DNA from 4 places in the Paenibacillus sp. FSL H8-0260 genome. Region 3 is predicted to be linked to each of the others. Evidence: riboswitches for the same ligand, from Rfam matches in the RefSeq annotation. Region 3 holds a riboswitch; each other region holds the start of a gene.
The links. Region 3 has a riboswitch for cyclic di-AMP ahead of MHI51_RS02840 (hypothetical protein). Riboswitches for the same ligand answer to the same signal wherever they lie in the genome.
Positions count from the first base shown of each region.

Region 1 (5,982 bases), 3.1 Mb from region 3:
TGATTTCAAATGTCCAGCTTGTTCCCAATTTGCTGGCTCCATGAAACCGAAAATTGTTCAAGATTTTGTCAACGAGGGAAAAGCAGCTCTTTACTTTGTAAATATGGCTTTCGTTGGTCCTGACTCTGAGACAGCTTCACTAGCTGCATTGTCTGTATACCATCAGAATAAGGATGAATTCTGGAAGTTCTATGATGCTGTGTATGCGCAGCAAGGGGATGAGAGCGTGGAATGGGCCACTGAGGATTTCTTGGTAAGCCTTGCTGAAAAAGAGAAATTAGTGATCGATTACGATCTATTGCGTAAAGACATCCAAGAGAAAACTTATGCAGATGAGCTGAAGAAAGACATTCAGTTGGCAACTGACGCAGGCGTGACAACTACGCCTTCGCTCTACATTAATGGAGTGAAAACGGCTGAACCTTTCGATATTGAAGCGATTACATCTGAAATTAACACCGCCGCAAAAGCAGTGGAGGCAAAGTGACAAAATTCCTATCTTTTTGCAAGCGTAACTGCCTCTATCTGGCCTGGTTCGTCTCTTTGGTTGCTGTAGCTGGTAGCTTGTATTTAAGTGAAGTCTTGAAGTATGAACCTTGTAAGCTTTGCTGGTTTCAGCGGATTTTTATGTATCCGCAGTTATTTTTGTTGGGAATTGCCACTTTCCGTGGAGATAAGCGCATCATTCCTTATGTGCTTCCATTAAGTTTGATTGGTGGCAGTATCTCAATCTATCATTATGCGGAACAGAAGATTCCAGCGTTAAGTAAAGTTCTACCTTGTACAGTTGGTGTTCCTTGTAATAAAGATTACTTGAACTACTTCGAATTTATAACGATTCCTTTGTTAGCTTTAATAGCGTTTGCTCTAATAAGTCTCCTTCTTTGGTATGGACGTAGGGAAGAAGAAGTGATTGAAGTAGATGCTGAGGAGAGCTTAGGATTTTAGTTTTTACTTTGGAAGTTACAAAAAAGCTGAAAAGGTATTAAAATCACGGGCTAGAGGGATAATTGAAGATAATGAAAGAGAGCATCCAATAAGACGCTATATTTGAGCTTATTGGATGTTTTTTCATTCTTTTTTCATTTTTTTCAACGCTTTACTGTAGGCACTTTGTAGACTAATATTAGACCTTGTGAGAAGTTGAATATGCGCTGAATTTTCTTAGGAAAAACGGGGGAACCAAACTTGGCATTCATGCCAATGGGGTGAATCGGAACCGGGTCGAACAGATCTCTACCGTAGGGCTATAACCACAGCCCGAATCCGCCAGCTAACCTCGTAAGCAAGGTGGGAAAATGACCATGCATAAGCATGCGGATCATTTCCGTATGCTTATTTTTGTGTCTGCATTTATGAAATCCACCGATGAAAACAGCGCACGGAAATTCCGTTTCAGCTCCCAAAGAAAGGAACTGTATCCACCATGGTAAGCAAGGTAAAACGACTATTGATCGGACGTCCGATGAAGTCGAATGAACTCGATCATGAAAAGTTATCCAAGGTTAAAGCACTGGCTGTTCTGTCTTCTGATGCGCTCTCGTCTGTAGCCTACGGAACGGAACAAATTCTGATTGTACTAGTGGCTGCCGGGTTTACTGCCATCTGGTATTCCCTGCCAATTGCATTAGCCGTATTGGGCCTGCTGGCCATCCTGATTTTATCCTATCGGCAGACGATTTTTGCTTATCCGCAAGGAGGCGGAGCTTATATCGTAGCCAAGAGTAATCTTGGTATTCCGACAGGGCTGCTCGCTGGGGGTTCATTATTGGTGGATTACATTCTTACCGTAGCGGTTAGTGCCTCGGCAGGGACGGATGCGATCACATCGGCTTTTCCAAGTCTTCATAATCATACTGTTCTCATCGCTGTATCTGTTATCGTTTTATTAACAATCATTAATCTTCGCGGAGTGACTGAATCGGCTTCATTTATCGCAATTCCAGTGTATTTGTTTGTGGTTTCAATTGTTGTTCTGATTATCTCCGGTATCGTTAAATATGCAATGGGTGGCGCGCATGCGAATGTTCCTGAAATAGGCAGCGCCGTATCTAATGTAAGTTTGTTTCTACTATTAAAAGCGTTTAGCTCTGGTTGTTCAGCCCTAACGGGGGTTGAGGCCGTATCTAATGCGATCCCAAACTTTAAAGCACCGGCTGAGAAGAATGCAGCCAAGACGCTAATGATCATGGGACTTATCCTTGGCTTTATGTTTACCGGAATCACTGTGCTGGCGTATTGGTATGGTATTGTGCCAGATGAAAAGGCTACGGTTGTCTCTCAGATCGCTGAATCGACCTTTGGCCGTGGCGGATTGTACTTTTTCATTCAAGGGATTACAGCAGTGATTTTGTTCTTGGCAGCTAATACAGCATATTCAGCGTTTCCGCTGCTCGCCTTTATGTTTGCAAAAGATAAATATCTGCCACATGCATTTATGGTCCGTGGTGACCGCCTGGGTTTCTCAAACGGCATTATTTTTCTAGGAGTTATGTCTATCATACTTGTGACTGCATTCCATGGGAATACGGAAGGTTTGATTCCACTATATGCGGTTGGCGTGTTCATTCCTTTTACCTTATCCCAACTGGGGATGATGGTGCATTGGATCAAAACAAGACCCGCTGGATGGGTGAAAAGATTTGTAGTAAATACCATCGGTATGCTGACTACATTGACGATTACGCTTATATTTATCATTACTAAATTCTCGAGCGTATGGATGGCATTCATTTTCTTACCTGCTGTAATGTTCGTGTTCCACCGTATTCATAAGCATTATTTGAACACTGCGGATCAACTGCGTATATGTCCGGCTACGGATAAACCTGTAATTAAAGGAAGTACTGTAGTTGTTCCTGTTGCAGGGGTTACACGTGCTGTATTACATTCCATCAGCTATGCGAAGTCTCTAACAGATAATGTTGTTGCTGTGTATGTAGGCTTTGATGAAGAAGACATTCATAAGATGGAGCAACGGTGGGAGGAATGGAATCCAGGTGTACGCCTGATTGTACTTCGTTCCAGATATCGTAGTATCATTCGTCCGTTAGTGAAGTTTATCGATACGGTAGAGTGGAAGACCGCTGCGACGGATCACATCACGATTCTGATTCCACAGTTTATTACCAAACATTGGTGGCAAGCCGTGCTTCATAATCAGACCAGCTTTTTAATCCGCTCGTATCTAATGAATCAAAAGGACGTTGTAGTAGCGACTGTCCCGTATCATTTAAATAAATAAGTAGAAGATTAAAGATGAGGTTATATCCGGAACGTTCGGAATATAACCTCTTTTGTATTTTATATGAAGGAAATTGTTGCAAATCCACAGAATTTGAAATTTATATGTTGACACAGAGAATGAGAATCAATATCATTTAAAAGTGAAGCAGAGGTAAAGGTCACCTTTGAATATCAAAGCAGTTACATATAGGAGGGTTTTTAATGTTTTGGCTTAACAGAAAAAGATCAGGAAGCATGAAAGTGACGATGAGCGGACTAATAGTGATGACGCTAATACTTTCCGCTTGTGGTAATAATAATGCTGAAAGCTCATCAAATGCAGGAACAGCGCCTACAGCAGAATCTACAGAGGCACCTGCTGCACCTAAGACGTTAACAGATGCAATGGGTCATAAAGTAACGATTCCGGCTAATCCCCAACGCGTTCTGGGTTCATATTTAGAAGACTCTTTGGTAACTCTGGGTGTAACTCCAGTAGCTCAATGGTCAGTTACAAATGGCGTTCAGGATTATCTGGCCACTGAATTGAAGGATGTTCCTACAATTAGTTACGACCTTCCGTTAGAGGCTGTAACCAGCTTTGCTCCGGATCTTATTATCATCCCATCGGAGTCTTCTGTTCAGAACGGGATTTACGATCAGTTGAATAAGATTGCACCCACTTATGTAATTGGGGATGAACTAAATCAAGATTGGCGCAAATCGTTGCTCAAGATGGGTGAGATTTTGAACAAAACCCCTGAAGCAGAAAAAGCCATTAAAGATTATGATGTTAAAGCAGCGGCTGCGAAAGAACAGCTTGCAGGAGCTATTGGACAAGAGTCCGCGGCTATTTTATGGTTGGTGCAAAAAAACTTCTATATTGTAGACGAAACCCGCAGCAGTGGAGCTGTATTATATACAGACCTTGGCGTAACGCTGCCTAACTTAGTAACAGAGATCCCAGTAGGAACAAGAGCAACTTGGAATCCGATCTCACTAGAGAAGCTTTCTGAGCTGACCGCAGATCATATTTTCCTTGTAAATAGTGATAAGACTGAGGGTTCGGAGATCCTAGATAGTGCAATCTGGAAGGGCATCCCAGCTGTAAAAGCTGGAAATGTGCATGAAATGAGCTCAACAAGCAGTTGGCTTTACAGTGGGGCGAACGCTGGCAGCAAAATCATTGACGATGTGCTAAAAAGTCTTGTGAAATAAAAGTCGTAATTCACCATGAATGAGACTGATCATTTCGGTGGGGAAGGGCGTGCAGATCAAGTATCTCGGGATACAAAGATCTGCACCATTTTTTTATAAACCAATCCCATAGTACGGAAAAATCGTTCCTGCAATTGTACAACATAAATATTTTTGCGATAATGAGAATGATTGTTGTTATCATATAAACCATTGTAACTATTGAATAAGGAGACGACTCATGGTTTCACCCTCAGATTTCGCAAATCGTATTAAAAATGAACCCAAAAAAGCTCTACATACCCGACCGGCAGCTGCCATTGGTATTCTTATTTTTGGACTTGCTGCCATTGCCTTCGGATTGGCACTTTCGGTCTCAGTGGGTGCGGCAGATATCAAGTTAGCTACGGTATGGGAAGCTATATTTCATTTCAATCCAGATTTACAAAAACATCAGGTGATTAGAGAACTGCGATTTCCACGTGCTATTGCTGGCGCCTTAGTCGGTGCTTGCTTCGCAGTAGCAGGGGCTATCATGCAGGGGATGACAAGAAACCCGCTTGCGGATTCAGGGCTGTTAGGCTTGAATGCAGGAGCAGGGGTAGCACTGGCCATAGTATTTGCTTTTGCACCCTCACTCTCATTCACTTCACTAATGTTGTATTGCTTTATCGGTGCCGCTGTGGCCTCTTTTATCGTATTCGGAATCGGTTCGCTTTCTTTTAATGGCCTGACCCCCTTGCGATTGACATTAGCAGGTTCGGCAGTTAGTGCTTTATTGGTTGCTATTAGTCAGGGAGTAGCTATTCTTTTCAACTTATCTCAGGACATAGCCTTCTGGTTAGCTGGTGGGATGGGTGGAGCTAGCTGGACTCAGATCAAGATTATGTTCCCTTGGGTGGCCGTAGCCTTAATTGCAGCGATGATGTTATCACGATCCGTCACATTGCTCAGCTTAGGAAGAGAAGTTGCGGTTGGCCTGGGGCAGCGGACAAGGTTAGTTCAATTGGCATGTATGATTGTTGTGGTTATCTTAGCTGGAAGTGCGGTTTCAACGGTTGGCCCGATTGCTTTTATAGGACTAATTATTCCACATGTTACACGTTATTTCGTTGGAGTGGACTACCGCTGGATTATCCCTTGCTCGGCAGTTCTAGGGAGCTTATTGATTATCTTTGCAGATATTGCCGCAAGAATGATAAATGCACCGTATGAGACACCGCTAGGAGCCTTAATTGCCATCATCGGCGTACCGTTCTTTATTTATTTAGCGAGTAAGCGGAAGGGGGAGCTGTAATGCCCAAATTAACCCTTACTCCAGATGAAAAAGAACGCCGCACACGCGCCCTAACGGTGTTATCACTCCTTGCTATACTGATCGTCGTTGTGTTTATAGTCAGTATGAATACAGGGTTTATGCGTCTATCCCCACTAGAGGTATTACATACACTCATGGGTGATGGAACACATCAGCAAAAGCTTATTTTATTTGATTTCAGATTACCCCGCATCGTAATTTCATTGTTAGTTGGAGCGGGCTTTGCAGTATCGGGCTGTATT
Region 1 is NZ_CP150298.1:3,776,898-3,782,879, reverse strand. It holds gene MHI51_RS16725 (DsbA family protein) at 1-487, shown strand, start outside; gene MHI51_RS16720 (disulfide oxidoreductase) at 484-948, shown strand; cyclic di-AMP (ydaO/yuaA leader) riboswitch at 1,143-1,302, shown strand; gene MHI51_RS16715 (APC family permease) at 1,427-3,244, shown strand; gene MHI51_RS16710 (iron-hydroxamate ABC transporter substrate-binding protein) at 3,448-4,443, shown strand; gene MHI51_RS16705 (FecCD family ABC transporter permease) at 4,664-5,719, shown strand; gene MHI51_RS16700 (iron ABC transporter permease) at 5,719-5,982, shown strand, end outside.
Region 1: it holds a riboswitch for cyclic di-AMP, as region 3 does, so the genes downstream of both, MHI51_RS16715 (APC family permease) here and MHI51_RS02840 (hypothetical protein) in region 3, are expected to answer to the same signal.

Region 2 (5,982 bases), 1.7 Mb from region 3:
TATGGTGAAGCCTACAGTGACTTTATGTCTTATGTGACGCAGTATTATAGTGATAATCCCGCTTTGCCGCAGGAGATCCTGCTGCCGGATGTGCTCGATGAGGAGTCTCTGGCTAATAAAGAGACTAAACCCGAGATCGCCATAGCTGCTCCAGCAGAAGCGGATTTACAACAGGGTGAAGATACTCCTGAATCGGCTGAAGAGGCTGAGGCACGTGCGACGGCGGCGGAGGAAGCTGCGGCAGCAGGGATCGTGGATGCCGCTGGCGGCGCCTCCATTCTGCAGGAGTGGCTGGGCATTAAGGTGCTTGTGCCACAACGCGGTCTTAAGAAGCAGATGGTTGGCATGGCTTGTCAAAATGCAAGAGTGGCTATCGACGAGAAATTCCGGCTGATTGAACGGGATGAAGAGCGTACCTCTGGAGCAGCGATCAGCTTAGGCGAGAGCTTGGGGCTTGAACGCTTGAGCCGTATTGAGGCGTTCGATAACTCGAACATTCAGGGGACTAATCCGGTCTCAGCGATGGTTGTCTTCATTGATGGCAAGCCTGCACGAAAAGAGTACCGTAAATATAAGGTTCGTACGGTAGTGGGTGCGGATGATTATGGAACGATGCGCGAGGTCATTCGGCGGCGATATGAGCGGGTATTGAAGGAGAATCTTCCGATACCGGATCTTATCGTGGTCGATGGAGGGAAAGGGCAAATCTCCTCTGCTATTGATATTCTGGAGAATGAGCTGGGATTATTCATTCCGGTCTGCGGCCTTGTTAAGGATGATAAGCATAAGACGGCTCAGCTTTTGGTTGGAGATCCGCCAGAGCCTGTCGCGCTAGCCCGGGACAGTCAGGAATTTTACCTTTTGCAGCGGATTCAGGATGAGGTCCATAGGTTCGCGATCACCTTCCACCGTGAACAGCGCGGGAAGTCCATGGTTACCTCCAAGCTGGACTCTATACCTGGTATAGGTGAGAAGCGCCGTAAAGCGCTGCTAAAGCATTTCGGATCGCTTAAGAAAATTAAAGAAGCCTCCGTGGATGATTTCCGTACACTTTCTATTGGAGAAAAGCTGGCAAAACAAATTCTTGATGCGCTCAAGGATGAAGAGCCAACCTCATAGCAATGGTGACAAAAGAAAAAGGGTATCAAAGCAGCGACTAAAACGGCTTTGATGCCCTTTTTTAATTTCATTACGTCTTCACATTAGTTTAAATCAAAGAAGAAGGCTCCACCGGCTTAGGCTTCTGTGGTGGATTAAATCGATAGACGATGTAAGCGACTATGAACGGCATAATAATCGCGAAGATACCCGCTCCTACATTTACGCTCTCCTTCATAAAGATCAGCGTAGCGCCCATCAGGATGCTGTCAAACACGACGTGGCTGAACATGACAGCAATAAACCCGTAACGAAGGAAAATATAGCTGAACAGCAGCCCGATTACAGTCAGCTCAATGGGACGGGAGCTGATGGGATAGATCGGATATAACGTATGGCCAAACGCCCAAACCAGCGTGGTGATCAAGCAAGCGATAAAAGTGTTCCGGAACACCTTTTTCAGCATAGGAATTCCGAAAAAGCGATAAATGGCTTCCTCAGATAAACCAGCGAGCCATGCGACGATAGGCAGAAGCCAAGCATATCTCATGTTATAAGGAGATTGGGTGGCGTCTGTAGTAGACCAATTGTGCAAGGTAAACGATAATATGATGAACATAACCGTCTGCACCCCTAGTAGAACGAAAGCCCAGATGTATCCAGCCCGGATACTGTCCAACACATATTGTCCGTAGCCGGGCTCTTTGGCGCGGGGCCAAGGGTTCATGCCTTCCTCTTTTCGCCATAGGCCATTGCCGCCCACTAAAGAGAAGTAGAGCAAGGAGGACATCAGCAGGCTGTACAAAGCATAAATGATAAACATAATGACAGAGGTAATCTGTGCTTCTAGCCCTTCGCCCGTTGATTCAGGCAGCATATTATAGGTGCTGATCATCATGATTACAAAATAGGCTGAGCTTAGGAATACTCCACGTTTAAAGGAAGTATGCTCTCTTCTAAGAATACTGTAGACGAGTGCCAGAATTCCTAAAATCAGTGTGGGTATACCGTAACCGAATAATGTTAGCTTTTCCGCTAAAGAGGTCTGTCCTTGTACGTAGGAGGTATGCCAAGCCGGTGCAGTGAATCCGGCATTAAAGCTGGATACCTGCTCTCCACTGAAATCAAAATAATAGTGCAATAAGGATTCGCCGACCTGAACAGTACTATCCGTATACACTAGCCCATGGCTTCCTGTATTCGATTCAATTTGTAGCTTGGCAGGATTTACTTCCCATTCCTGAAGCCAAGGACGAGCAAGATTCTCCTTCTGCGCTAGAGTGAGGTCAGCTCCCTTGTCCTCTTTTGCACCAACGGAAGCGATGCCTGACCCCTCTTCGGAGGTAACTTTTGCAGCCTTTGAGAAAGCGACAATCTTACCGTTATACATATTGAGGTCAACGATGATTTGCGGCTCTTGCTCCGCTGAAGGAGTAAGCGTTGCCCGAAAGACATCAAAAGGATATTTTTGATCCAATTTTTTCTTGGTGTAGTCCTCCACAAGCTTCTCGCGAGACATATAGCCATAAAAGGAAGAGTCCGTCTGGTAAAGTACATTCCATTGATCGTTTGGTGCTTCGGTGTAGTTGAGCTTTTGTTCTGCAAATAATATGGCTTGGTCACGGGCTTCTGCCTTGCTAATGACGGTGGTATCTTCACCTGTAGGGCTACTAAGCAGTGAAGGGGAAATCTGAAACATAATAAATAGAATAAGACCGATAATGCCCGAGATGATGAGCCTCTTGGAGAGGGCACGTTGCTGTAAGGGCTGGCCAACGGGATTCATGTAACGCCTCCTTGTTATGTACTGACAATGTTATGTTCCATTATAGTATTAGTGCCTGGTTGGTTACAAAAAACATTATATGTTCTTTTTATGGGTAATAGAGATAGTATAGAATAGTCATGTGAATTTATACCATGAATTTTATCGTGTTCATTTCTGCACGAATGATGAGAATCGGTGTAATTGCAGGGAAAACACGGAAAAGTGATGAGAAAAGGCACTCCTTTTGATGCAGTCTCTTTAAACCGCATTTTTTCATGTGAATGAGCATTAATTGTGTCTTTGTGAATTCACTAAATAACGTATATAATTTGTATGCAATTGTATAGTAGCCGAATTTCTGGTGAAAACGGGGGAACCATAAGAAGTGATGAAAAGTGGAGTGTACACGATAAATGGCACTTTCATCAGGGGTGAATTTCGTTCTGGGAACGAATAGGGCAGCCTGCACAGTCCGAATCCGACAGCTAACCTCGTAGGCTAATTTACTGCAGGAACCAAGTCAGCATTGGTTTTCCAGTGCTTTTTTTGTTGGAATTTTTGATAAGAAGGTGAGCAAAATGGCTTCACAGTTTCGCAGGATTTCTGAATTTAAGTTTCTGAAGCTCTCGCCGCCGCAGATACTGGTGCTTGGTTTTGCATCGATCATTCTGATAGGGGCCCTGCTGCTTACGCTGCCCATCTCAAGCACAAGCGGGAATTCCGTGGAATTTATTGATGCATTATTTACTTCAACGTCGGCAACCTGTGTTACAGGGCTTGTTGTGCTGGATACCGGAACTTCGTTCACGATTTTTGGGAAAACCGTAATTATGATTCTGATCCAGATCGGCGGCTTAGGTTTTATGACCATGGCCACTCTATTTTCACTGGTGTTAAAGCGTAAAATATCTTTGCGGGACAGGCTAATCCTACAGGAAGCCATGAATCAAGGCTCTATGGAAGGAATTGTGCGACTGATCCGGAGAGTCCTCATATATTCTCTTGTCATAGAAGGCTGTGCCGCTGTGCTGCTGTCTATTCGCTGGGCTTTTGATATGCCGTTGGGAAAAGCGATTTATTATGGCATATTTCATGCGGTGTCTATGTTTAATAATGCGGGGTTCGATATTTTTGGGGATTTTCGCAGTTTAACTGATTATGTATATGATCCGCTTGTGAATATTATTGTGATGTTTCTGATTGTCTCCGGCGGGATTGGTTTTATTGTAATGTCAGATCTGGTGGAGTTTCGGGTAACCCGCAGGCTGTCTCTACATAGTAAAGTTGTCCTGTCCACCAGTACAGGGCTGATTCTGATCGGAGCTTTGGTTATTTTTATATTTGAGTTTACTAACACTCGTACCCTGGGTTCACTGAATTTCGGCGGTAAAATATTATCGGCCTTCTTTCAATCCGTGTCTCCCCGTACGGCTGGCGCGAACACAGTAGATATTGCTGGACTTCGGCAGGCTACACAATTTTTTATAGTGATTCTTATGTTTATTGGTGCTTCTCCGGGCTCAACGGGCGGGGGGATTAAGACAACAACCTTTACGATGATGATTGGTGCTGTAATTGCTATGCTGCGTGGACGGGAAGATGTTGTGTTGTTCCGTTATCGGCTGGCTCAGGAGCGCATCTACAAGGCATTAACGATCACGCTGCTGGCTTTGTTGTTAATCGCCTCTGTGTCGATGATACTCTCCACAACTGAAGACAGTAATTTCTTGGCAATCTTGTTTGAGACGACCTCCGCCTTTGCTACGGTAGGACTGACTATGGGGCTAACTCCGGAACTGTCAGCGATCGGTAAGATTCTACTCTGTCTGACGATGTTTGCAGGTCGGCTAGGTCCACTAACCTTAGCGTATGCACTCGGTCCCAAACAGGGTAAACCACTGTATAAGTATCCGGAAGGTAAAATAATTATTGGATAGGAGTTAATTAGAAATGAAAGCACAGCAATTTGTAGTAATCGGCTTAGGTCGCTTCGGTTCAAGCCTGGCGCTTGAGCTGATGGAAATGGGCTACGAGGTGCTCGGCATTGACCACCATGAAGAACGCGTGGAGGAAATGAGCGATCAGCTGACGCATACGGTAGTAGCAGATGCTACAGATGAGGGAATTATGCGCTCGCTTGGTGTACGGAACTTTGATTGTGGGATTGTTGCGATTGGTGACAATATGGAGAGAAGCATTCTGGCGGCCATTTTGTTGAAGGAGATTGGAGTCAAGCAAGTGGTGGCTAAGGCAATCTCCATCCTTCATGGCCGCGCACTGTCGCGGCTGGGGGTTGATCGGGTTATTTTTCCGGAGCGGGATATGGGGATTCGTGTGGCACACCAGCTGGTGACGCCCAATTTGCTGGATTATATTGAACTGTCCAAGGATTATAAAATTGTCGAGCTGACCGTACCGTCCTGCATGAACGGCAGAAGCTTGTCTGATTTAAATACAAGAGCTAAATATGGCTGCAGTATTGTTGCCCTAAATAGGGAAAGTGGAATAATCGTCGCTCCAACTGCCCATGATTATTTAAGTGAAGGCGATGTTATGGTACTCATTGGTCCTAATGAAAGTATTGACCGTTTTGAGAGTGAAGTTGTGAACCAAGAATCATAGGAAAAGAAGCTGACTCAAAAGTAGTGAATTCTACTTGGGGGCAGCTTCTTTTTTATGGAGTAAAGAGTAGGAAACGTATTGGATTTTAATATGCCATATGACTATGGACCATGCGTAGTGTTCTATAATGTTGGTTTGGTCGGTGCGCGACTTGCTAGGTGTGGTTATCGTACGGCTTGCAATTAGATGATTTGTGGTATCTGTGACGGTGAAATATGTGTGGCGAAAAGCGATATGTGTTCTTTGTTTGTGCGATGTACAGAGTGGGTTTTAAACTAGTTGGGGAAAAACTCCCTGAAAATAGCCACTATTCGCTCTAAATGAACGACATTAGGGAATTCCTCCCTAATAAACAGAGGGATTCCTTTATTAGTTACTGAATCGGCCGAAAATTAGGGAAGTTTTCCCTAATTTTAAGTCTGCTGAACAGAAATCTCTGAACTTCAGGGAAAAATTCCCTAATTACGCTATAAGTACTTCACTTATTGCCTCAT
Region 2 is NZ_CP150298.1:5,773,019-5,779,000, reverse strand. It holds gene uvrC (excinuclease ABC subunit UvrC) at 1-1,119, shown strand, start outside; gene MHI51_RS25620 (CPBP family intramembrane glutamic endopeptidase) at 1,208-2,884, opposite strand; cyclic di-AMP (ydaO/yuaA leader) riboswitch at 3,205-3,380, shown strand; gene MHI51_RS25615 (TrkH family potassium uptake protein) at 3,445-4,803, shown strand; gene MHI51_RS25610 (TrkA family potassium uptake protein) at 4,817-5,488, shown strand.
Region 2: it holds a riboswitch for cyclic di-AMP, as region 3 does, so the genes downstream of both, MHI51_RS25615 (TrkH family potassium uptake protein) here and MHI51_RS02840 (hypothetical protein) in region 3, are expected to answer to the same signal.

Region 3 (5,982 bases):
TGTCAGCCGTACGGAGGATCTCGGTCAGGCGGTAATGCCAATCATGATGTTAGGCTTCGTAGCGTTCTATGTTCCACTGTTCAGTATCTCCAATGCAGATACTCTAGTGGTTAAGATAGCGAGTTATGTGCCCTTCACCTCACCATTGACGATGCTGCTCCGAATTGGTGTCGGCGAGGTGGCGATCTGGCAAGTCATTGTATCGCTGCTGATCCTGCTTGTGACTACCTTCATCTTCGGATGGCTGGCAGCCAAGATCTATCGTACCGGCGTACTGATGTACGGCAAACGCCCAAGTATTAAAGAAATTAGAAAAGCAATGAAAGCTTACAAGATCTAAGATGACCTCATATAACTTTTAAGGAGTGCTAATGATGTCTACAAGCGAACAATATACCATTATGCTTTTAATGAGTTCGGTATCGCTGGCTACGGTTAGTAGAATGCTTCCGGATGGCTCCACTTTTATGGATTTTGTTCAAGGTCTATTGACTGGTGTTGCTATAGTGGGGATGTTGGCGGGATTGTGGATGTACGGTAAGGCGCGTAAGAGTAAAGCGTAATAGTAAGCACTGAGTTTTCGGGGGTATCCTAACAGCCGTTTATGGTTGCTGGGATATCCCCGTTTTTGAGTTGGCAATCTCTTTGTATACGAGCTGATATAGCTAACGGACCCAGCAGCACTTAAATGCAGCAATCATCGAGATTTGGCAAGATATCGGACACTATAGTCGCTATTGGCATGAAAAAGGGTGAATCAGTAGCTCTTTTAACCAAATAGTTGCACTGGAGTCCGATACTATGCTCAAAAGGCGATAAACGTGCAAATAACGTCATCTGGGTCCGTAAGCCTTGGTGGAAGATGATTAGGGCTTGCTTTAAGACGATCCGAGACGTTCACTGCTCGGGATTTCTACTGGAGTCCGAACGCCGGCTATATTTGTGGAAAAGCTTCAATTAAAGGCTCCTGAGTCCGTTAGATGCTTCATGCGCTTAAAGATTGTCTGAATTCTTGTCAGTGACTAAATTATAGAAAGATTTGCGCTCGTTAGTATATCCGTTTGGGTGGTCATCTGCTCCCGTAGAGCTCTAAGCTGTGTTTTCAGTGCGGGAACACTTTTTTGCAGAATAATGCTTATTTGAGAAAGAGGCAGCTTTAGGCCGTACCACATGACCTTCACAAGCTGTTCCTCCCAAGGTAATGCCTTAGCCGATAGAAGGGAGCGCCGGGCAAAAGAATCAGCACACTGGTGAATACAAGTGCGGTAAGCGTGGATAGAGAATAACTGAGGATCAAAATCATCCTGACGATATATTTTATGAAGCTCTGTGAAGGTGCGGATAGTAATCTTGTCTGCCTCATTAGATTGTTCTAACAACATGGAACTAAGTACGTAGACTTCATTAGTATACTTTTGAACACACTCTGCAAATTTAGTACTGTAGGTGGACTCGGGAGGTAAGGGGTCAGGCATGGTGAACACGATCCTTTCAGATTGAGAGATTTGCTTGAATCTATAATATAGAAAAGTAAGAGATGGATTTATTGATAAGATCGGCGGTGTCTGGTTCCGGGCAACTGTGTTTCTGCTGGGAGGCAGTGGATAAAGCTTTTGAAGGCTTGTAGTAGAGCCGTTCACTTCTGGAATTGCTCCCCCCTGCTGCAACACTGTACAGACGCCCTTGCTGAATATGCCCTGCCAAGGATTTACCCTGGAGCTTGGCCTTTAAATCCTGCAAAGCACCCTGAACTAGCTCAAGCTTAACCTGTTCCCAATCTGAACCTTCGCGGCGGACCTTATCCAGCGCTTCTTCAAGACGGCAATGACAGATGGCCCGTAAAAAAGAACTCCATTTAATGAGATCGAAATTTTTGGTGTTGGCAGAGATCAGACAAGCCCCCCAACTGCAGCCTCCCTTACAGGTGAGCTTCAGAATACCATAACGGCAGCCTTCAGCCCCTTCCATTCCATAGTGAATAGGCTCGGGTTCATCCAATACAAATACTTCAATGCGGGATAGTCTGCGCTGGTCCATAGTAGGGTTCCTCCTTAGATTTCCAAAAGCTTTAAGTCTACATGATGAGTGACACTAGCCCTTTCTACACAAGCGAGCATTTCCATTTTATTCTCACAGACTGCGGTATGCTCTAGCCATAGTCGGAACTTCTCTTTTCGTATAACAGATAGATGTAAGGGAAAGGTGCTGCGGGATCTCAAGACATACCAACCGGCGCTTACATCTTTCCAAGGCTCCTTGAAGGCTGTAAACCACGGGAGCTTTTGGTGCGATGACCAATCCTGCTGCTGCTGTTGTTCTCGAATTTTTTTATATATCTCATATACAATCTTAGAGTCTAAACAGTCTTTACAAGAAGAAGGTGTGCTGAACTGGCGAAGGGCTTGGATCTGGTTCTGGCCAAATGCATAGCCTACAATGTACCTGTGATTATGTTCTTCGAACCACAAGGCCCCGAAACAAACGTAATTTAGACTTATCGGCTCAAGCAGCCCTTGATGTATCCCTAAATAATAGTGCTTCAAAACATTCACTCCATCCAGCGTGCTATCACCTAATAAGCTCAGGTAACGCAAAAACCGCAGCAAGAGGAGGACCTCTGCTGCGGTTTTGGATTACAGGCAGATATACCTGGGCCAAAGCGTGGCGGATCAAGGGTCTCTCTCTTTACGCTTACGAGGTTAGCTGTCGGATTCGGACGGTGAGAGTCGCCCTACCTATTGAGACTTATGCAGTCTCCTTTGGATTCACCCCAAGTAGGCCAGGTGGCCTGATGGTTCCCCCGTTCCCTGCGAATGCAGGAACTCAGCGTTGATTGTTTTTCATGAATTAGATTCAACCCGAATCATACTCTTTTCAAGATTTTCTGTAAAAAACGGAAAATGTTCTTTTAGAGCAATTTTAACCATATCCTGCCGACTACGACTGAAAAACGAGGTAAATAGGTATTTATGGCGTGTTATCGCGCCTCTTTCTCGCTCAGCCTCAGCTTCTTGCGTTTCTACCTATAATGGGAATTTGCAGTATTTTCGCTCTAAAAAGGTGAATAAAATCACATGGGTTATAGATAGCGATTAAACGCTCCAAACTCGAGTAAACAAGAGATATAGAGAGATTAGATATCAAGTAAGCGCTATCTAATGGGAAAATAGTTTTTAATTTGCATTATTTTGGCATCATTCAGGTTTTACAAGTCTTCGTGCATAAGAGTATGATTACTCCTGTTTCAACGACAATCGAATATTTGATCCGCTTAATTTCCGGTAAGGAAAGCGGGGGAACCAACAATCGGCAGCCGATGTGAGAGTCGGAAGCAGATTATGGGGTGAATCCTGTAGAGGGTGTGAGTGAGCTCGCATCTATACAGGTAGGGCGACTCTCACCGCCCGAATCCGACAGCTAACCTCGTAAGCGTATGGAGAGAGGATGAGTGCAATGTGACCGCTAGCGAGCCACAGAGGAGATCCTTTGTGGCTTTTTGCTGTGCTCTTAGAAGCAAAGCATTTATGGAGGCCTCCCCTAAGAGGTCGCTAAATTCATCATTAGCGGTATTTGTAAGGCAGCGTCTAATGACGTGACACAACCGAGCTTTAGGTTGTGCCCGAAAATGACGATAGGTCAACATCCTTTCGGAGATTTTCGTTGCCTCCTTGTTGTAAATGAGCAGGAGGAGAAAAAAAGATGACGGATCAGAATGAATATGTGCTTGTATGTGCGCCTACAAAGGCGGGAGAACATTTCATTAAACTTCTGAAGTTCAGGGGTATTAAGATGGCGGGATTAACCAACAATGTGGCTGAGAAAGCTTTACTTGAGGAGCTCGGGATTGAGCAGGTTATTCTAGTGGATACCCGCCATCAGAGCACTTGGTTTCGCCCATCGTTCCCGGTAGGCAGGGTATATCTGTTTGAGAGCAGCTTTCCGCTTTGCTGCCGCTATATTCAGATGTGCCGTACCTGGACGACACAGCCGATTTTTGTGATTACAAGTTCAATAAATCCTAGATTGGTCTATAAAAGACTTGGTGCGAGCTATGTAATCTATTCCCATAGTGGTGATGCTGATTTTCTAATCGATAGATCACCTCATCAAGGATAATGGAAGGAGTGCGGAAGATATGATGGATCTGTATATGGTGGCTTCGTTAGCTGTAATTTACGGGTTATTTTATGGCTTTATGCGCTGGTGCGCAGGTGTAGTTGAGGATACGGGGAGGGATAAGCTGTGATTCTAGTAATCGCTGTTACCCTACTGTTGTTTTTATATCTGGTTTACGCGTTGATTCATCCTGAGAAATTTTAAGGAGGGGCATTCATGGGCATTTTGCAAATAGTCGTCGTAATTGTAATTCTCATCTTGCTGGTCAAGCCGATGGGAACGTATTTATATCATGTATTTTCTAACGAACCGAATCGTACGGATCGCTGGTTTGCAGGCACAGAGAAAGGTATTTATAAGCTGATCGGCCTGAAAAAACGGGACGGAATGTCCTGGAAGAAGTATGCACTCAGCTTTGTTTTAACTAATATCGTACTGGTTGCTTTCAGTTATATTTTTCTGAGATTACAGCGGGGATTGCCGCTGAACCCGAATGGAATTGCCGATATGGAACAGACGCTTTCATTCAATACGGTGATCAGCTTTATGACCAATACGAACCTGCAGCATTATAGCGGGGAGACGGGACTATCGTATTTTTCACAAATGGCAGTCATCACGATGATGATGTTCACGTCTGCAGCGAGCGGATTTTCTGTTGCGGTTGCTTTTGTCAGAGGGATTACAGGACAGAAATCAGTCGGGAACTTTTTCGAGGACTTCGTAAAAGCACATATTCGTGTATTCATTCCATTAGCTCTGCTAGTTTCATTGGTGCTGGTAGGATTGCATGTGCCACAAACGCTCAAGCCATCGCTTGAGGTCACTACACTCGAAGGGCAGACACAACAAATCGCTATCGGTCCAGTCGCTTCTTTGGAATCAATTAAACACTTAGGTACGAATGGTGGCGGCTTCTTCGGAGCCAATTCAGCGCATCCTTTCGAGAACCCTAATCCACTTACGAACGTGCTGGAGATTCTCTCTATGTGGATGCTGCCAGCCTCTCTGCCATATATGTACGGATTGTTCGCTAAGAACAAACGTCAGGGCTGGGTGATTTTCACAGCAATGATGACCTTGTTCGTACTACTGCTGGGATTGAATTATTATGCGGAAACCAAAGGCAATCCAGCTATCAATGCGCTGGGGATCGAGTCTTCGCAAGGCAGCATGGAAGGTAAAGAGGTACGTTTTGGTATCCCGCAATCTTCGTTGTTCACTTCGGTAACAACGGCAGCTACGACAGGTAGTGTTAACAATATGCATGATACGCTGACACCGCTGGGTGGCATTACCCCTCTGGCCCTAATGATGCTCAACAATGTCTTCGGGGGAAAAGGTGTCGGACTAATCAATATGCTGATGTATGCCATCATGGGTGTCTTCTTATGTGGACTAATGGTTGGCAGAACACCAGAGTTTCTCGGGCGAAAGATAGAAGCCAAGGAGATGAAGCTAATTGCGATTGCTATCCTTGTGCATCCGTTCATTATCCTTGTACCAACAGCAGGTGCGTTCTTAACGGACTTGGGCAACGGTTCCATCACGAATCCCGGATTCCATGGACTTAGCCAAGTGTTATATGAATATGTCTCTTCTGCCGCGAACAATGGTTCAGGATTTGAAGGGCTTGCGGACAACACCACCTTTTGGAATGTTACAACCGGGATCGTAATGCTGCTTGGCCGTTATGTCTCTATAATCGCGATGCTGGCAGTTGCAGGCTCACTGATCCAGAAGAAGCCAGTTCCTGAGACGATTGGCACATTCCGCACAGACAATGGTCTGTTCACCGGAATTCTGATTGGTACCGTAGTAATTATCGGTGCGCTGACGTTTCTGCCGGTCATTGTGCTCGGCCCG
Region 3 is NZ_CP150298.1:638,478-644,459, forward strand. It holds gene MHI51_RS02815 (ABC transporter permease) at 1-340, shown strand, start outside; gene MHI51_RS02820 (hypothetical protein) at 372-563, shown strand; gene MHI51_RS02825 (hypothetical protein) at 1,023-1,475, opposite strand; gene MHI51_RS02830 (hypothetical protein) at 1,516-2,037, opposite strand; gene MHI51_RS02835 (hypothetical protein) at 2,052-2,606, opposite strand; cyclic di-AMP (ydaO/yuaA leader) riboswitch at 2,675-2,839, opposite strand; cyclic di-AMP (ydaO/yuaA leader) riboswitch at 3,259-3,448, shown strand; gene MHI51_RS02840 (hypothetical protein) at 3,700-4,116, shown strand; gene kdpF (K(+)-transporting ATPase subunit F) at 4,243-4,320, shown strand; gene kdpA (potassium-transporting ATPase subunit KdpA) at 4,333-5,982, shown strand, end outside.

Region 4 (5,982 bases), 2.0 Mb from region 3:
CCACTCCAGGAACGTATGCTGGACATTGGTGGAATTGTTGGTAAAACGGCTGAAGCAGAAGCATGGCTTGCGCAGTATAAAACCGCTGAAGAGAACATGTGGAAGCAATTGAAATCCGCAGGCATGAAAGAGGGCGAAACGGCTGCGGTCTTCACTTATTATCCAGGAGACAGACTGTTTATAATGGCAGCAACCGGACTTTCCCAGGTACTCTATGGGGAGAATGGCTTCAAGGCAACTCCAGCTATTCAGACGATCCTTGATGAAGGTAAAGGGTTCCAGGAAGTATCCATGGAAGTCCTGAAAGAATATGCCGGAGACCGGATATTCCTCTTGACTCCAGTGGCAGAAGAAGCAAAACAATCCACAGAGAATCTATTAAAGAGCCCTATCTGGAAGAGCCTTCCTGCTGTCAAGAACGGATATGTCTATACACAAGACATCATGAAGACTTCAAGTGATGCGACAACAAGAGAATGGCTGCTTGGCGAAATTCCACAGCTATTGAATATGAAATAACCTTCTGTGATGAAGAGTTTAACACAAGGCTGATAAAAAACTGCAAGAAGCATGTCAACAGCTGTTGATATGCTTCTTTTTTTTATATACAATGAATTCATTGATAATCATTCTCACCAAATGAACGGAGGCTGAACCCATGCTGCATACATCATCGTCCTGCCCCCCACTCCACTCTCTGCTATTTCAGCTAAACGAGGCCGAACTGATGATTCAAGCTGCCGATTCAAGCTCTATAACGCGTACAACCCAGGACTATACCCTTCTCATATTTACTGGAGGGAACGGACAATTGAACCTCGATGATCAAAGCGTGATACTAAGTACGGATAAATGTTATCTACTATCTCCTGGAATCTCCTATAGTACGGACAACCAGGAGCTGACGTTGTATTATTACCTCATCACCTTTACAGCAATTTATACAACCAAGCTTCCTAAACGATATTCTGGAGAGCTGCTTTCCGGCAGACGGGAGTTAATTGTGCACCCGTTCACCAAGGTAATCCGACTAGTCGAAGACCTGCTCATGAACAGGAATAACACCGATGATGTACAACAATTCAAGCGACAATTAAAATTCCAAGAATTGCTGCTGCTACTTTTTGAGCATAATTACCCTTCCAAACACCTGCCAAGTCCTACGGAATCCGTAGAAAAGACCATAACATTCATTCAGGAGCATTATACAGAGAGTATCACCGTGAAGCAGTTAGCTGAACTGGCGGGAATATCAATCTGGCAATATACACCGATCTTTCAGCAGCTTACGGGTAAAAAGCCGCTTGAATACCTGACGGATCTGCGCATTAATCATTCCAAACGATTCCTGCAGGAATCGACTGAACCACTGCGGGAAATCGCCAGACTGGTCGGCTTCTCGGACGAATACTATTTCAGCCGCCGCTTTCGGCAAAAAACCGGAGTTACACCCGGACAATATGCACATCAGAAAGGTCGTAAGCTTACCGTCAAGGATTGGACGGGTCATGAGGTGGAGATTCCAGAGCGAGCGAAACGTATTGTCTATCATGGCGAAACACTTGGCGACCTTCTCGCGTTAGGCGTAAAGCCTATCGGTGGAGATGAAGCATTCGCCCGGAACAGCGTCTATAAACATCGGCTTAAGAAGCTCGCCAACGTCGGGTTTCCACTGGACCCGCAGTTGACCGCTTCCCTAAACCCAGATTTGATCATTTTGGCAAATAGTGATGAAAGAGCCTACAGAGCAGTTTCTGGTATCGCTCCGACACTCACCTTTGATTCATTTGCGCCTCTCGACAACCGAATGCGGACATTAGGCAGTTGGCTAGGTAAACAGCGCGAAGCCGAAGCATGGCTGGAGTCATTCACAATCAAAAACGCTGCCATTTGGCAGCAGCTTTACACGACAACCCTCCAAGTTGGAGAAACCGCCTCTGCTTTGGTCTATGATCATGGAGATCATCTGTATGCTATGGGAATGTCCGGATTCTCCACTGCGCTTTATGCCCCATGTGGTTTACAACCGACCGAAGAGATCCAGGCCATATTGGACGAAGAGTTAGGGTTCGCCGAAGTTGATCCAACGCGACTGCCTGCCTACGCCGGAGATCATATCTTCATGTTCATTCCGGAACGCAAAGACTCGCGAGCTGCGATGGAACGGCTACTAGACAGTTCACTTTGGAACAATCTCCCGGCAGTACGTCAGGGACATGTTTATCTGCTCGACGGAAGCAAATGGAACTCTAGTGATGCGTTAACCCGGGAGAAGCTGCTAACGCTGTTGCCTAAACTACTCGGCGGAAGTAGCGCTAGCAATTGAAAGTGAATCCAGGATTCTCTTTTGACTTTTCAAAACTTGATAGGGTATACTTTATCTACGCTTAATTTCCAACTTTTACAGTTGAAAAGCGGGGGAACCAGTTAATTGGGGCGAATCATTGAGCATTAGAATGTAGGGTACCATCTTACCCGAGTCCGTCAGCTAACCTCGTCAGCAGTGGATGGGTCTGCTTTTCATGTTATTTACATAACCAGAGACCCTTGCTAAGGGTCTCTTTTTGTGCTTTTTTGGACCCTGCTGGCAGTAGATTGGCCTTTGACACTAAGGCTCCCTCATTTCTCACACTACGAGACAAAGGAGAGATGTACGTGCAAAAGGTAAAGTACTTCACGGATATTAACAAAATAGCTATGTTGTCTGAGCTGGAAAAAGAGAATCTGAAAGAAATTACGGACAAATTTGTTTTTCGTGTAAATGACTACTATCTGTCTTTGATTAACTGGGATGATCCAAATGATCCCATCCGTAAGCTGGTTATTCCTAACGAAGGTGAACTGCTGGAGTATGGGCGCTGGGACGCCTCCGATGAGGACACGAATTATGTGGTACCTGGTTGTCAGCACAAGTATAGAACCACTGCACTACTGATTGTATCCGAGGTCTGCGGGGCTTATTGCCGCTACTGTTTCCGTAAGCGTCTGTTCCGAAATGACGTGAAAGAGGCGATGGCTGATGTCTCTCCGGGCTTGGAGTATATCGCAAATAATCCGGAGATTAACAACGTACTTCTTACGGGCGGGGACAGTTTAATTCTCTCCACACCGAAGCTAAGATCCATTATTGAAAATCTAAGAAGCATTGAGCATGTTAAGATCATTAGACTGGGTTCCAAAATTCCCGTATTTAATCCGATGCGGATCTCTGAAGACGAAGAGCTGCTGGAGCTGATTCGTACTTACTCTACCGAAGACAAACGAATCTATGTTATGGCGCACATCAATCATCCTCGTGAAATTACACCTGAAGCCAAAAAAGCATTTAAAGCTCTCCACAACGCAGGGGCAATTGTCGTAAATCAGACCCCCATCCTCAAAGGCATCAACGATGATCCCGTTATTTTAGGGGAACTACTGGACCGGCTTTCATGGGCTGGCGTTACACCCTACTACTTCTTTGTGAACCGGCCCGTAGCCGGAAACCGGGATTTCGTATTACCGCTCGAGCAAGTCTATCAAATTGTAGAAGAAGCCAAAGCCAGAACCTCAGGACTTGGCAAAAGAGTACGCTTATCCATGAGCCACACCTCAGGAAAAATAGAAATTCTCGCCATTGATAACGGAAAAGCCTATCTCAAATACCATCAATCCAGAGATCAGGAATACGGAAAATTTATGATTCTAGATTGTCCAAAGGACGCCGAATGGTTCGATGACCTGCCTGGGAATGAGCAATATTGGACACCACCTGTGAAAAAAAACGATGCTATTATTTCTGTTAATGATTTATCAGGCGAGCCTGCGGATTTAATCTGTAAATAGATTTAATCGACTCTGTCATAGGATATTTCTTCATCGCCAACAACAAAGCTCCTCCCGCCCAAAATTTGCCCGAAAAATTCTATGATATAATCACGCTGTAACACGAAATGGACTAATGGGTGGGAATGCACACATGAAATTGGAACGATTGATTTCTATGATCTACAAACTATTGAACCACGAAGTTTTATCTGCCTCCAAGCTGGCTGAAGAGTTTCAGGTTTCCCAGCGAACGATCTATAGAGATATCGATGTGATTTGTGCCGCTGGCATCCCGGTCGTATCGTATCAGGGTACTAAAGGTGGATATGGCATCATGGACGGATATAAAATGGATAAAAGCCTGCTCCGTTCGTATGATGTCACTTCTCTGATTACTGTACTTAACAGTCTTTCTTCCGTGTTTGAAGATGAGCATACGCAAGGAACCATTGAACGGCTGCAAACGATTGGAACGGAGCCACAGACCTCTAGTCTCGCGGTGGATCTTGAAACCCGGCGTACGGATCCTGACGCACTTCCTCTTTTACGTGCGGCTATATCGGAACGAAATGTTGTCCGTTTTGATTACATCAGTGTAAAAAATGAACGTACAACCCGTGAAATGGAACCAGTAAAGCTTCATTTTAAATATAGCAACTGGTACATCTATGGTTATTGCCGGGCTCGGCAGGACTATAGGGAGTTCCGACTTTCCCGGATGCTGAATTTGTTCCTGACGCAGGATACCTTTCATTCGCAACATGAGGTACCCAAAGAGGCTGGCTGTTCAAACAGGGCAGATCAGGTGGAGGAAATAGTGATCCGGGTAGGCCCTGAGGCTTTGGCAGAAGCTTTGGATCAGTTTCATCAAGTCGACAAGGAATTTCATTCCGATAAAAGCATGACGATGCGAATTCCTGTGTATAAGCCATTGGAAGCACGTTGGCTTTGGTCCATTCTGCTGAGTTTTGGCAGCGGCGCCGAAGTCCTCGAACCCCCTGCATTGCGAGGTATTTTAAAAGAGCAGCTTCAAAACACACTCAAACTTTATGAAGAAGTATGACAGTCTGATGTCATACTTCTTCTTTTATATTAACTACAGTAACAAAAAACAAATCCATGACCATTCAAAAGGAGAATGTACGAATGACAAATTATCCAGTAGAAATGTTTAAATACCACACATGGGCAAACCAAACTATCCTGGGGAGAATCAAGGAACTCCCGCCTTCTGTGCTAAGTCAAGAAGTGAACAGCTCATTTCCCACCATCGCTCATGCCCTTAGCCATATCTATGCGGTTGATACGATGTGGTATCTTGTATTAACAGGCACTGCCATGCCAGAGGCTTTTCAACAAAGTATCCCGCTAAATTTGAGCATTCTAGATTCTGTGGATGAATACGTAAATATCTTTGCCCAGCTATCGGAACAATACAAAGCATGGTTACACAATCAATCCGATTTGGAGCAAACCATTCTGCTTGACAATCCATTCGCCGGAATCCGCCAAACACGCCTATCAGAAATTGTGTTGCAAGTCGCCAATCACGGGACTTATCATAGAGGCAATGTATCTACTATGTTACGGCAGTTAGGCCATGCTTCCACCATGAATGACTATGCTCTTTTTTGGTATCAGGTTCCTGCAAAAGCAATTTAATCTCGGATGGGCAAGACGCTCCACTCCATACCTAGAAAGGAAATTGTATTTTAATTATGGAGATTAAAAATCTAATTACAGTAAAAACGAGAGAAGATTTAAGAGTTTGGCTGCAGGAGAATTCTAAGACTGAAAAATCTTGTTGGGTTCTCGTTAGTATGACGTCAAACCCAGAAACGTTGCTATATTTGGACGTAGTTGAGGAATGTTTGTGTTTTGGATGGATCGATGGAGTGAAAAAGAAAATTTCGGAAACGGAGCTGGCGCAAAGACTCTCTCCCCGAAGCAAAAGAAGCTCTTGGACTGAATTGAATAAAGAGCGTGTCCGCCGCCTCGAAAAGCTGGGGTTAATGAGTGCTGAAGGAAAACGGGTACTTCCTGATATGAACCCTGATTCTTTTATAGTAGATAAGATTATAGAGCAAAGGCTAAAAGAGGACAGTCAAGTATATGAGAATTTCACAGCCTTTCCAGCCCTTTATAAAAGACTTCGGATCGACACGATCCAAAGCA
Region 4 is NZ_CP150298.1:2,607,520-2,613,501, reverse strand. It holds gene MHI51_RS11425 (ABC transporter substrate-binding protein) at 1-519, shown strand, start outside; gene MHI51_RS11420 (helix-turn-helix domain-containing protein) at 659-2,326, shown strand; cyclic di-AMP (ydaO/yuaA leader) riboswitch at 2,375-2,516, shown strand; gene MHI51_RS11415 (KamA family radical SAM protein) at 2,650-3,825, shown strand; gene MHI51_RS11410 (YafY family protein) at 3,959-4,870, shown strand; gene MHI51_RS11405 (DinB family protein) at 4,954-5,469, shown strand; gene MHI51_RS11400 (YdeI family protein) at 5,526-5,982, shown strand, end outside.
Region 4: it holds a riboswitch for cyclic di-AMP, as region 3 does, so the genes downstream of both, MHI51_RS11415 (KamA family radical SAM protein) here and MHI51_RS02840 (hypothetical protein) in region 3, are expected to answer to the same signal.